4 regions of the Providencia huaxiensis genome follow, and region 4 is predicted to be linked to each of the others. Evidence: predicted binding sites of a transcription regulator. Region 4 holds the regulator's gene; each other region holds the start of a gene.
What was found. Region 4 encodes LexA, which represses DNA repair genes until DNA is damaged. Its sites were predicted from a motif close to TNCTGTATGTACATACAGNA; they were not measured.

Region 1 (3,526 bases), 2.3 Mb from region 4:
ACAGCCGCTATGGGGGTTCTTAATTCATGTGCGGCATCTGCCATAAAGCGCTTTTCACGTTGATTTGCAGCATCAACACGAGACATGAGGTTATTTATTGCATCAATAATAGGGCGAATTTCTTTGTATTGTTCCTTCGTTTCTATTGGAGTTAAATTACCTGGCTGACGGCTAGAGATGAGTTTTGCAGATTGTCTTAAAGGCCGCAGACTAAAATAAGCGGTAATTAATATTGCTAACAACATAATACCCAAAATAAACGCGAGAGGAATGGCTGTGCCTTCGGCAGGGTTACCTAATAAGGATTTACGGTCACTATAAGACTCTGCAATAACAACTTCGAAAGTTTCTTGATCATTCCATGCAGAAGTAAAATGCCAGTCTTTATGTAATGCTGCGAGCTCAGAGACAGATTTAAGCGATGGAATATGTAATTTGTCACTGTTTCGGTAATAGACATTCCCTTGTTTATCTCTAACAACCATAAAAGGCCGATAACTAATGTCATCGCCACTTTCCATCGCAGCAGAATAAAGTTCTTGTAGGTTATCAGCTATTTTATTGAAATATTCTGGCTTATCAGCAACCACATCAAGTGTCTTAGCAAACCCTTGGGTGATGACACTTTGTTGTTCATTTAGCTCATCATGAATTGAGGGCCAATAAAAAAACTGTAGCCAGCCAACTAATAATAACCAAAGGAAAATAACTGAGCTAATTTGTAGCCCAAAGGTATAAATAAAAAATGATTTAACTTTCACTTATCGGCACTTCTTTTTTTAATAAATAACCAATACCGCGGATAGTAATTATGCGGTCTTTACCTATCTTTCGGCGTAAATTATGAATGTGAACCTCTAAAGAGTTACTTTCCACATCATCTAATCCGAATAGGCGCTGCTCTAAATCCGTTTTTCTGACAACATTATCTGCATTTTTTATTAGTTCGTAGAGCAATAGATATTCTTTCCCAGAGAGCAGCAACAATTGCTCATTAAGGGTGACTTGGTGATTAAGAGGATTTAATTGTAGGTTACCCAATTGCCATATTTCAGATGAGAAACCTGCCATACGGCGACTAACGGCTTTTACTCGAGAAATAAGCTCAGGCATAGCAAATGGTTTTGTTAAAAAGTCATCAGCACCTGAATCTAAGCTAGAAACTAAGTTATCCATTTGATTTCTTGCCGTGAGAATTATTATTGGGATCGTTTCTCCCATATTACGCCAAGTAATCAGTTCATCATGACCATCGCCATCAGGTAAGCCTAAATCTAAAAGCATTAAATCAAAATTGCGAGATGCGAGTTGTAATTTTGCATCAGCAAGTAGCCTGACCCAACAAGGGTTAAAACCTGCAAGTTCTAACCCACGGCATAGCGCTTTTCCCAATTGAAGATCATCTTCGACTAATAGGATATTCATATCATCACCTCTACTAACAAGTATAAGCAGGCAATGAGCGTCAGACAATACGAACAATTCAAGTTTGAAGTGGATTTAAGCATATCTTAAGGTTGGTTTAACCCTTTTTTAAGGTACAAAAAAATAGACTGTTTATTATGAGTCCATCACTCAAACAATAAGAGCATTGATAATGAAACAAGCATTCTATGAGGTGCCATTATTTATAGTAGCAATCGCACTTGCTTTGATTTTTATTGGAAAAGATTTCAATAATAGGCCGGTAGTTAGTTTATCAACAATAACGTTGAATGAAATCCCTACTTGTGTGGATGTTAATAACTGTATTTCTCAGGTTAGAGCAACTAATGCAAAAAATAAAAAGTTGAATCCAGTGAAAGAGATTAAAGCCTTTCTTCGACATAAAATTGGCTGATTAACAGGGAGTAAAATTTAGATATGAGGTGGTGAGTCAAGTGTCTGTTTTAATTTCTAATTTTAGGTGCAGAAAAAGGAATGTTACACTATAAGGAAACATTCCTTTAAGTATTTGGTTAATCCACTGTTGTTTCTTCTGGGATCCAACCATCATCCATCCATATTTCTTCCAGTATTTCTTCAATACGAGTTTTATCCTCCGCTATTTTTGTTCCTGAGATATTAACGCGTTGTTGTGAGCTAAACCCAACCCGCGTTACCATATCTGGATATTGGTTTTGAAGTTTGCGTAAAATCTCAGTTTCAAGTGCTTGCAAAACAACTGAACTCGGTTTTTGTGGAGCGTTCTTATCAAATAAAACTTCGATACGTAACATGATAGCCTCTAATGAAGACTGTATTAATATACAGTATTTTTAGAACTATTAGGCAAAAAAGTCAATATAGAGGCATAAATATTTTTAGCAGTGAATAGAGTGAAAAAATAATATCAAGTTAAAACAGTAGGTTAATATTATAGATGCTTGATAAAATAATTGTCAGAAAAATTAAAATAGGTATCCTAGAAAGTATATTCTATGAAGGTGAGTTACAATTAAATGTTATATGCTTTAAGAGTTTCAAGTGAAGATAGCCAAGCGATAGCAATGATTAACCAGTTGTATGACACAGCTTTTCCATTGTATGAACAAAGAAGCTATCAAGGAAGAGATGCAATATTAAATCATGGTGACTATTATTTACTCAATTTCAAAGAAAATGATATTTTCATTGGTTTTATTGGGTGTTGGAAAATCGAAGATTATTATTATATTGAACACTTTGCTATTTCCCCTGTATTAAGAGGGCAAGGTTATGGGCAAAGGGTATTAAAGCAGTTTTGTCATGACGTAGGCAAAGTGATCCTAGAAATCGATCCTATTATTGATGATGTGAGTCAAAAACGTTGGTCTTTTTATCAACATTGCGGTTTTCAGCAAAACGAATATGCTCACGCACACCCAAGTTATTACCCAAAAAATAAGCCACATAAGCTTAGCGTATTAAGCTATCCAGAAGTGATAGCTCAAGAAGTGTATCAGCAATTTAATCATATCTTACAAACGGTTGTGATGAATAAAACGCTATTATAGTTCATTATGTAGATGGTTTTACTCAGGTATATAGCAATAGATAAGTTCGGGATCATTATCATCTAAATTTTCAATGTAGCCACTAGGAATAAAGCCAGCTTTTATTAAGAGGTGTTGAGTTGCTGTATTCGATTGATTTGTAGAAGTAAAAATCTTTTGGGATTTACTCTGCATTTTTAGTTTATTAATTAAAGTGAGGCCAAGGCCTTGCCGACGATACTGGCGATTTACCATAAGCAGTTCAATGAAGCTATGAGCAAAAAAACGTTGGTTTATTACGCCATACGCCAATATATTGTTCGTGTAAACATGCCATCCAACTCACTCTACAATCAAAAGCAAGCTGGAGCAGAAGGACTCGCTAAGCTAGAAGCGGAGCGATTAGCGCAAGAAGAAGCTAAGCGTGCAGCAGAGGAAGCGGAAAGGGTAGAGCAGGAAGCTGTTGAAGGTGATCTGCAGGATGATAAATCCTAAAAAAGAAGGGTAAAAGCTAATGTAACCATGTCGGATTTTTACCTGACTTTTACCCGACGTTTACCCACCTAAAATTT
Region 2 (3,526 bases), 860 kb from region 4:
GCAGGCCGTTATCTTGCCCCCATTGGGCCCATGAACCATCATACAAACGTACGTTTTGGTTACCTAATAATGTTAATGCCATTAATACCACCGCAGCGGTCATTCCTGAACCACAGGTCGTCACAGAAGGTGCATGGATATCCACACCTTGTTTAGTAAAGATAGCTTTAAGTTGCTCTGGTGATTTGAATTCACCCTTTTCAACGAGAAGATCCCATGGGACGTTTTTGCTCCCAGGAATATGACCCATACGCAAGCCTGGACGAGGTTCCGGCGCTTGGGCAAGAAAGCGTGGCTCTGCACGAGCATCAATAATTTGAATTTTGCCTTGATTCACAATATCAAGCATTTGCTCTCGATTCAGTGCATTACTGTCTTTGCGTGTTGCATGGAACTGTTTCGCAGCTGGTGGAGTGACTTCCCCGGACTGAACATCAAACCCAGCAGTTTTCCAAGCATCGATACCACCAGCTAAAATTTTAACGTTTTTGCAGCCCATTGTAGTAAAAGTCCACCATGCTCTTGGGGATGAAAATAAATTATTCTGCGAATAAATAATAACTTGGGTGTCATTGCCAATGCCCATGGCACTAACGGCTTGGCTAAAAATATCGGCACTTGGCAGCATATGGGGTAAATCACAGCTTTTGTCTGCAATTTCGTCTTGATGAAAGAACTGAGCGTTAGGAATGTGTTCTTCTAAATATTGCTGGCGGCAATCATAAGGTGCAGTCGGTGGTGGAGAGGATGCATCGAGTACAACGATGTTGTCATCAAATAGATGTGAATTTAACCATTGTGGGGTGACGAAATAATCGTTGTACATAAGCTATCTCCATCCTGGGCTGATAAATTATTTTAAAATTATTGAATTTGATTGGGTGCTGGCAGTGCTGAAGGGGATTGTGGCTGCCCTTGTTCAAGGGGAGTTGTTGAACGTGTATAAATGTTCATACCCGCTAAAACAATACCGCCAACAGAACCAAAAGCACATAATGCGCAAAGTGCGATAACAACCTTTTTCATTTTTTATAGCCTGCCTAGTGATAAAAATTCAAAATAGTATAAGAACTCAGAGTATAACCGGATGAGTGTTGCAAACAAGTTAAAAGCTATTTTTTCTGTTGCATAATGGGCGTTTTGCAAAAAGCTTCCCAATTTTTATGTATAATGGGTATTAATACAGTAGTTTTGCGAAGCGGTTGGCAAAAAATTTTTTTTCCTATTTCGTATTGTTGTCGGTTTCGTTATCTTTCATCTTAACTTTGGTCACCTGCATAATTTATGTCCCTGTCAAATAAAACTAAAGAACAAATAACTCAGTGGTATAAAGGGTTATCCGTACAAATTGACGGGTTTGTTTCTCGAGCACCACAGCGGGAGATGATCGCGCAAGTCGCAAAAAACCTAGCGGATGATGATGGTCGCCATTTGGTCATAGAGGCACCTACAGGGGTGGGGAAAACGCTATCTTATTTAATACCGGGAATTGCAGTTGGCAGGGAAGAAGGAAAAACCTTAGTAGTCAGTACGGCAAATGTGGCGCTACAAGACCAAATTTATAGCAAAGATTTACCGTTATTAAGCAAAATTATTCCTGATCTAAAATATACGGGTGCATTCGGGCGTGCTCGTTATGTTTGTCCTCGTAATTTAGAAGCTATCTGCGCAGCAGAAGGCGAACAAATTGATTTAATGTTATTGGTGGAAGATAAAACAGAAATTGCGAATAGTGAAGAACGGGCAATTTGTCAGCAGCTGCGGCATGATTTTCAGAGCTTTGCATGGGATGGGTTAAGGGATCACCACAAACGTGCATTTAGTGATAGTTTATGGCGTAAAGTTAGCACTGATAAAATGAATTGTTTGGGTCGTAATTGCCAATTTTATCAGCGGTGTCCATTTTTTATTGCTAGGCGGGAAATCGAAGATGCCGATGTGGTGGTCGCTAATCATGCATTGGTTATGGCCGCAATGGAGAGTGAGTCGGTTTTGCCGGACCCGAAAAACTTATTATTAGTGCTTGATGAAGGCCACCATGTCCCAGACGTTGCGAGGGATGCCCTTGAAGTTGAAGGCGAAATTACGTTAGTTCAATTAACGGCACAGCTTGATAGCTTTATTCAGCATGTTGGGCAATATATGAGCCAATTTCGTCCAGTGAAGCCACCAAAGCTTGCTAATCCTGAACGGTTACAGCAACATGCAGAAAAATTACGGGAAACATTTCGCGATTTCTCATTATTAGCGAATGCATTATTACCAGAAACATCAAAAGAAACTGAATATTTATTTCCACTAGGTGTGTTACCTGAAGCAATGCAATTAAGCTGTCAGGTGTTGTTCAAGCAGACTGATGCGTTACAAGGGCTGGCTGAAGCTATCTTAAATGATTTAACGGAACAAACTGCGAAACAAGATATCGTTCGCTTACATCGTTCCATTATTGTGACTAGCAGGGCTATGGGGTACTTTGAAAATATGTCGAAGCTATGGCGGCTGGCGGCATTAGAGCAAAGTTCAGGAGCTCCTGTGTCAAAATGGTTAAGTCGGCGTTATGAGAAAAACCAATCTCGTTTCTTTATGCATTGTGCGGGGATCCGAGTAAGTGAGCAGTTGCAACATTTGTTATGGCGCAATGTACCTCATATTGTCATTACCTCGGCAACACTGAGGTCGTTGAACAGTTATTCACGTTTTATGGAACTTACAGGGCTATCCGAAAAAAGTGATGACCGCTTTGTGACATTGTCTTCCCCTTTTAACCATGTTGAGCAGGGTAAAATTATTATTCCTAAAATGGAATATGAGCCAACTATCAATAATGAAGCTGAACACTTAGCAGAAATGGCGGTATTTTTCCGTGAGCAATTTACTCAAAATACTCATCGTGGAGTATTGGTTTTATTTAGTAGCCAAAGAGCGATGGAAGGCTTTCTCGAACACGTAAAAGATTTGCGCTTGCAGCTTTTGGTCCAAGGAGATCAACCTCGCTACCGGTTAGTTGAAACACATTGCGAAAGAATTAACCAAGGGCAAGCTAGTGCCTTAATTGGCTTACAATCGTTTGCTGAGGGGTTAGACCTCAAAGGGGAATACTTAACTCAGGTCCATATTCATAAAATTGCGTTTCCACCAGTAACAAACCCAGTGATTATCACAGAAGGGGATTGGTTGAAATCATTGAAGAGATACCCATTTGAAGTACAAAGTTTACCGAGCGCTTCATTTAATTTGATACAGCAAGCGGGCAGGCTAATTCGTAGTCATGAATGTTATGGTGAAATTATTATTTATGATAAACGTTTACTGACTAAAAATTATGGTAAAAGGCTATTAAATGCATTACCAGTATTTCCGATAGAACAACCCGAAATACCTAAAAAACAGTAAATAATTAAATTAACTCATTTTATTTTTAGATATTTAAATAACAGTTTGATTTATAGTTATTTACTCGCAAATAAAATGGCCACTTTTCAGTGGCCATTGGTCAATTTTAATTGACTCTATTTACGACATTACT
Region 3 (3,526 bases), 1.3 Mb from region 4:
TTTTGATATGGATGGTTTACTGATCGACTCGGAACCGTTTTGGGCACAGGCTGAACTTGAGATTTTTTCACAATTGGGTGTCGACGTTTCAATTGCAGATACCCTGCCTGATACTTTAGGTTTACGTATTGACCATGTGGTGGAGCTTTGGTACCACGCCTCCCCTTGGCAAGGATGTAGCCAAGAAGAAGCCACACAACGTATCATTGACCGTGTTGTTGGCTTAGTTGAAGAAACTCGCCCTATTCTACCTGGCGTGCAGCATGCCATGGAACTTTGCCGTTCAATGGATTTAAAAATTGCACTGGCTTCCGCCTCTCCTTTGTATATGTTGGAAAAAGTATTAAACCTTCTGGATATTCGTGACTATTTCTCTGCGGTTATTTCTGCGTCTGACTTACCTTTGAGTAAACCTCATCCTGAAGTTTATCTTAAAGCAGCAGCTGAGTTATCGACTAAACCAGTCAATTGCGTTTCATTAGAAGATTCATTTAACGGTATGATTTCTGCAAAAGCCGCCAGAATGCGTTCAATTGTGGTACCTGATAGCAAGCATTTTAATGACCCGCGCTTTGGTTTAGCGGATATCAAATTAGCCTCATTGAATGACTTAAAAGCTGAACATTTACGTTAAAAATACTTTGTGTGCCTAATAAGTGTTCTCCCCTATCTAACTTAGGTAGGGGAATTGTGTCAGATTATAAAACTCTTCCCTTATCTGCTAATAAATAAGAGTTTTTTTACCTTTCTACTACTATCATATTCTTTTCAAACACTTTATACTGCCAATCAACTGTATAGATAAACAGATGGTATTTTATCCACCATGACAGCTGAAGGGCATCTGCTTTTTTCCGTCGCCTCTTTGATAATGGCTCATAAACTTCAAATCACCCCAGAGATTGCTCATGGTGATTGGCTGCACATGGTTCCAGGGGCCTTATTAGGCGCATTATTGCCCGATATTGACCACCCTTCTTCAATTCCTGGTCGACTACTGCGGATTTTTTCATTACCCATATCCAAACTGTGTGGGCACCGGGGGTTTACTCATAGCCTAGTTGCATGGTTTCTCTTGATGATTTCTTGTTATCAATGGCTACCTTCTGAATGGGCAATCCCAGCTGATATTATCCAAGCCTTTTTATTGGGTTATATCAGTCATCTCGTCGCCGATATGCTCACGCCTTCGGGAGTACCGTTACTATGGCCACTCCCCCAGCGTTTTTGTTTTCCCATGATCCGCGGTAAAAATAGCCAACGTGGAGAACGCTTTGTCGCCATTGTTTTGACTGTTTGTGCCTGCTTGTTACCTGCTGGTTATCAATTCGATTTTTATAGTCATATTGATGTGATTATAAAATATATTCATAATCAAATAGATACATATCTCCCCACATAAATTATAGTTTTGTAATATAATGTAAGTATGAATAATACTATCTTATTACTTTTTGATATAAGAAATGTGTTTTATCAGCTGATAACATATAACCAGTTGTTTGAAGCAACTAAATCCTTATAACCAATAAGGACTAAAGGGCAAGTAACATACCTTATAAAAATATGATTTGGAGTTCGGAATGAATATTCCTCTAATTATTAATGTGCTCGGCTTCGTAGCACTACTAATACTGTTAGCAAAACTAGGGGCTAAAGGCTGGAGCCTATCTAAAAAAGTGTTAGTTGGCCTGGTTTTCGGTGTTGCCTATGGAGTAGTACTGCACCTCGTGTATGGTAGTGGCCACCAAACGGTAAAAGACTCCATTCTGTGGTTTAATATTGTCGGAAATGGTTATGTGCAGCTATTACAAATGGTGATTATGCCATTGGTATTTGCTTCAATACTAAGTGCGGTGGCAAGGCTACATAAAGCATCTTCGCTAGGTAAAATAAGCTTTTTAACAATTGGCACCTTGTTATTTACCACCGCTATTGCAGCGTTAGTGGGTATTTTAATTGCCAATCTATTCGGCTTAACTGCGGAAGGCTTAGTTCAAGGTCAATCCGAAACAGCACGTTTATCTGCAATAGAAAGCAACTATATTGGGAAAGTTTCCGACTTAACCGTACCTCAACTAATTTTATCGTTTATTCCAAAAAACCCATTTGCGGATTTAACGGGTGCAAACCCAACATCAATTATTAGTGTCGTTATTTTTGCCGCCTTCCTGGGTGTTGCCGCACTACAATTGTTTAAAGACGATAAAGAACGTGGTGAAAAAGCCTTAGCAGCGATTGATGTTATGCAAGCTTGGGCAATGAAATTAGTTCGCTTAGTCATGCGTTTAACGCCGTATGGTGTAATGGCGCTGATGATTAAAGTCGTAGCAAGTTCAAACTTACATGACATCATCAACCTAGGAACTTTTGTTATTGCGTCCTATGTTGCATTAGGCATTATGTTTGTTGTACATGGCATTTTAGTTGCGACAACAGGCTTGAACCCGATTAAGTTCTTTAAGAAAGCAGGCCCAGTTTTAACCTTTGCATTCACTAGCCGTTCAAGTGCTGCAAGTATTCCACTGAATATTGAAACACAAACACGTCGTTTTGGTATCCCTGAATCGATTGCTAGTTTCTCTGCATCCTTTGGTGCAACAATTGGTCAAAATGGTTGTGCGGGTATCTATCCTGCAATGTTAGCCGTGATGGTCGCGCCAACAATGGGTATTAATCCATTCGACCCACTATGGATAGCGACACTCGTTGGTATCGTTACTATCAGTTCAGCGGGTGTTGCTGGTGTCGGTGGCGGTGCAACTTTCGCAGCGTTAATTGTACTGCCTGCGATGGGTTTACCTGTCACATTAGTTGCCCTGTTAATTTCAGTTGAACCGTTAATTGATATGGGCCGTACTGCATTGAATGTCAGTGGTTCAATGACAGCAGGTACAGTGACCAGCCAGTTGATGGGTGAAACAGATAAAGCAATATTCAATCAAAATGATGATGCAGATTTAAAACATGTTTAATAATTAAACTGTCACCTATATTAGAAACCTGCTTCGGCAGGTTTTTTTTATCGTTGTTATAAACATGCTGATTTTATTTACCTTGGAGAATATCAAAAAAACCAGTTTTTTGTGCTAATTAACATTGCAATAAACTGGAATTTCGTAAGATAATAAAACCTGAGCAACGTTTTCTTGAGCTTCCTGCTTGTGTTGCGTCACCCCATTTCCTATGGGGATTTATCAACAATTATTTATGGTTTTTTAATATGACTAATAATGTCCATATCCTAAAAACTGATCCTTCAGATAACCCTTGTGTCAGCTGTGGTGCGTGTTGTGCCTATTTTCGTGTCTCTTTTTATTGGGCTGAAGCAGAGAGCGGAGGCGGTATTGTGCCCCAACATTTAACCGAGCAGGTCACCCCCTTTATGAGTTGTATGCAGGGGACTAATCAAAAACAAAATACTCGCTGTAAGGCCTTAGAAGGCACGATAGGTGAATGTGTCTCTTGTTCGATTTATGCACAAAGACCCACACCGTGTCGTGAGTTCGAACAATCTTGGCAGGAT
Region 4 (3,526 bases):
TAATAATTGCAGGTAACATTCGACTTGTTCAATCAGTTGCTCACGAGTGAGCGAGCGTTGACGAGATGCCAGCAATGCGGTCGCACAGAGGTTAATCGCATTGGCTGCGGCTGCATTATTAATATTAACCATAATGTTATCAGCTAACGAACTGACCGTTGGGTTTAACCAGGTCGGCCTTTGTGGTTCGATAGGATCGATAGAGTCGCGCCAATCAGGTACACGCTGATTGAGGTAATGAGGTAAAGAAATAGGTTGACCGAAGTTAACATACCCTTGACCTAAGTTGCGCAATTTACGTAACCCGCGAACCATGGAGAAAAAGCCTTCTTTCTCTTTTTCTGCACCACGAAGTTCTTTGGCGTAAGTTCCTACTTCCATGACATGTTCATACCCAATATAGATAGGAACAATAGTGATAGGGCGTGAGTCACCGCGCAACATCGCTTGCAATGTCATTGAGAGAGTACCTGTCTTCGGTTGTAATAAACGACCGGTACGTGAGCGCCCACCTTCCACAAAGTATTCGATGGAGTAACCACGTGCAAACAGTTCACTTAAATATTCGCGGAAAACGGTCGAATACAGTTTATTGCCTTTGAACGTTCGGCGAATAAAAAAGGCCCCTAAGCGACGGAAAATTGGCCCTGCTGGCCAGAAATTAAGATTGATCCCCGCTGCGATATGAGGCGGCACTAGCCCTTGATGGTATAGCACATATGAGAGCAGTAAGTAGTCCATATGGCTGCGGTGAGAGGGGACATAAACGATTTCATGGCCGTCTTGTGCGAGTTGGCGAACCCGTTCAGCGTGCTGAACATTGATACCTTGATAAAGGCGGTTCCAAGTCCAACTAAGAACTCTATCGGTTAAACGTACGGCTTCATAAGAGAAATTGGCCGCAATTTCTTCCATCATCCCAACGGCATTTTGCTGGGCTTTTTTGAGTGGGATTTTTTTACTGCGCGCTTCGTCTTCAACGGCTTTTTCAATCGCTTTTGACGTCAATAGCTTATTAAACAGTTCATAACGTGCAGGAAGTTTTGGCCCAACTGCTGCTAAGCGTTGGCGCGAATAGTGAATACGCGCGACACGAGCGAGTTTGTTGGCAATAATAGTGTCTGTACCGTGGTCTTGTGCCATTTTCCCAATTGAGACAATCGGTGATAAACGCACAAAGCTGTCACGCCCTAACCATAAAACTGCAAAGAACTTTTGGATACCGTTTAACAGCTTCAGTGGCGGTGCTGGAGTATGGCCTTCACGCCCAGGTGAACGCCCAAACATCACGGATGCAGGTAGCATTTGAATATCTAGATTTGGATTGTTTTTGTGCAAATCTAAATAAGCATGGAATGTTTTTACTGAATCCTTACGTGGATTCGGTGAATAATAGCGAAAAACACGTGGGCCATCATCGATAAAAACGTAAGCCGGAAGCTTCGTTCCATTGATATCATTGTCGACTAGCGGGTCTGGCAGACCGATAGCTAAGCATTGATGCCGTAGCGTCAGGAGGTCAGACTTCGAATGATAAGGTAATACGTACAGAGTTGGCCTGTTGACATCAAGCTGCAACTCAGTGACGGGATCCGAAGGAATTAGTTTACTTTTTACCAATAATTTAAGTGGCAAATTCAACGTGTTGTAATATATTTTACGCCATAGTGACATAAATGATTATAGCCTCTTGTTAACAATGCTGTGCAATCATACCAGAAATACCTGGTTAGATCTGTTACTGACAATTCACTTTGACCGTAAAAATCGATTATTGTTTGTATTTTTTAAGGAATAAATATGGCGAGTCAAGTTAAGGGGTTCACGCGAGTGATTAAAGCGGCAGGATATTCCCTTAAAGGTTTGAAAGCTGCTTGGGTTAATGAGGCAGCATTTAGGCAGGAATCAGTTGCAGCAATCATCGCAATTTTTATCGCATTTTATTTAGATATCAGCTATATAGATAGGATTTTGTTAGTGAGCTCAGTTGTGCTGGTGGCAATAGTCGAATTATTGAATAGCGCGGTAGAGGCTGTAGTTGATCGTATTGGTAGTGAGTATCATGAACTTTCAGGAAGAGCTAAAGATATTGGTTCTGCTGCAGTATTTGTGAGTATCGGTTTAGCGCTGTTCATTTGGGCGCTGGTATTATGGCAGCGTTATTTTTCTGGTTAAGGTGTTTGGTTACTTAATCGGGCAAAAAGAGAGTAAATCGATAACAAATGCTTAAATTGCGCGATTTAACTGTTTCAAATCTTCATTTACCTGTATATACTCACAGCTTGACTGTATAAACAAACAGGGGAACGGAATGAAAGCACTGACGGCTCGACAACAGCAGGTTTACGATCTGGTGCGAGATCACATTTCGCAGACAGGTATGCCACCTACACGTGCTGAGATAGCAGCAAGCCTTGGTTTTCGTTCGCCTAATGCGGCAGAAGAACATTTAAAGGCCTTAGCACGTAAAGGGGTTATTGAAATCGTTTCAGGCGCATCCCGAGGTATTCGTCTGCTTCTTGAAGAAGAAACCGAAGATCAGGGGTTACCTCTGATTGGGCGTGTTGCCGCTGGCGAACCATTATTAGCGCAGGAACATATTGAGAGCCACTATCAAGTTGACCCGGAGCTGTTTAAACCACATGCAGATTTTTTATTGCGTGTGAACGGGATGTCCATGAAAGATATTGGCATTATGGATGGCGATCTATTAGCTGTGCATAAAACGCAAAATGTACATAACGGGCAAGTTGTTGTCGCTCGTATCGAAGATGAAGTTACGGTTAAACGTTTTAAGCAACAGGGTAACCGCGTTGAATTAATAGCAGAAAACCCAGAATTCGAACCTATTGTTGTTGATTTACGTCAGCAAAACTTCACTATTGAAGGTTTAGCTGTTGGGGTTATCCGTAACAGTGATTGGTATTAATTTCCGCTAGTAGCCAGCTGTCATGGTAGGTTACACCCGGGAATGACTATTGCAGGCAGATTTCATTGCTTTATTTTGAGGTCTGCCTGTTTTGTTTCCTTCCTTATATTTTTTCTCTTCTCTCTTCTCTCTTCTCTCTTTTGTATTCATCAAACTATTTAGCAATACAGTAATTTATTTCTTTTTTGATGCTATAGGTTGTTCGTGGTTATGATGACAATGTTCATGATCTTGGCAGCTATTCACTTCGTCACAACTTCTGCATAAGCCATGGTTTTCCACCACGGTATGTCTTAAGCGGAATTGGTGTTCGTCGGCTAAATTAATAATGGCAGCTTCTATTGTTGTACAGTCACTTTCCGTTACGCTTCCGCAATGGTCGCAAATCAACATAACAGAGATATGGCTTGGGTTATCAAAATGATGGCAGACGACATAGCTGTTTGTTGATTCAATTTTATGGATAAAACCTTGCTCCATTAAAAACTCAAGGCCACGATAAACCGTAGGGGGTTTAGCTTGAGGTTCAATTTCACGTAGTAAGTCGAGTAAATCATAAGCGCTGATTGCACCATGTTGTTGTGCTATCAAGCGCAA

Region 1: the regulator LexA is predicted to act here: its motif matches at 2,236-2,255, upstream of CYG50_RS11105 (DinI-like family protein).
Region 2: the regulator LexA is predicted to act here: its motif matches at 1,169-1,188, upstream of dinG (ATP-dependent DNA helicase DinG).
Region 3: the regulator LexA is predicted to act here: its motif matches at 792-811, upstream of CYG50_RS06190 (metal-dependent hydrolase).

Annotation. Positions count from the first base shown of each region.
Region 1 covers NZ_CP031123.2:2,002,079-2,005,604, reverse strand. The annotation lists gene CYG50_RS11120 (sensor histidine kinase) at 1-761, opposite strand, end outside; gene CYG50_RS11115 (response regulator) at 751-1,425, opposite strand; gene CYG50_RS11110 (hypothetical protein) at 1,598-1,840, shown strand; gene CYG50_RS11105 (DinI-like family protein) at 1,959-2,219, opposite strand; gene CYG50_RS11100 (GNAT family N-acetyltransferase) at 2,442-2,975, shown strand; gene CYG50_RS23640 (GNAT family N-acetyltransferase) at 2,994-3,266, opposite strand; gene CYG50_RS11090 (hypothetical protein) at 3,183-3,449, shown strand.
Region 2 covers NZ_CP031123.2:585,940-589,465, forward strand. The annotation lists gene sseA (3-mercaptopyruvate sulfurtransferase) at 1-826, opposite strand, end outside; gene CYG50_RS22865 (YohO family small membrane protein) at 865-1,026, opposite strand; gene dinG (ATP-dependent DNA helicase DinG) at 1,285-3,393, shown strand; gene dps (DNA starvation/stationary phase protection protein Dps) at 3,522-3,526, opposite strand, start outside.
Region 3 covers NZ_CP031123.2:1,038,231-1,041,756, reverse strand. The annotation lists gene hxpB (hexitol phosphatase HxpB) at 1-634, shown strand, start outside; gene CYG50_RS06190 (metal-dependent hydrolase) at 827-1,402, shown strand; gene CYG50_RS06185 (L-cystine transporter) at 1,584-2,975, shown strand; gene CYG50_RS06180 (YkgJ family cysteine cluster protein) at 3,224-3,526, shown strand, end outside.
Region 4 covers NZ_CP031123.2:4,298,418-4,301,943, forward strand. The annotation lists gene plsB (glycerol-3-phosphate 1-O-acyltransferase PlsB) at 1-1,674, opposite strand, end outside; gene CYG50_RS21595 (diacylglycerol kinase) at 1,801-2,175, shown strand; gene lexA (transcriptional repressor LexA) at 2,312-2,929, shown strand; gene zur (zinc uptake transcriptional repressor Zur) at 3,104-3,526, opposite strand, start outside.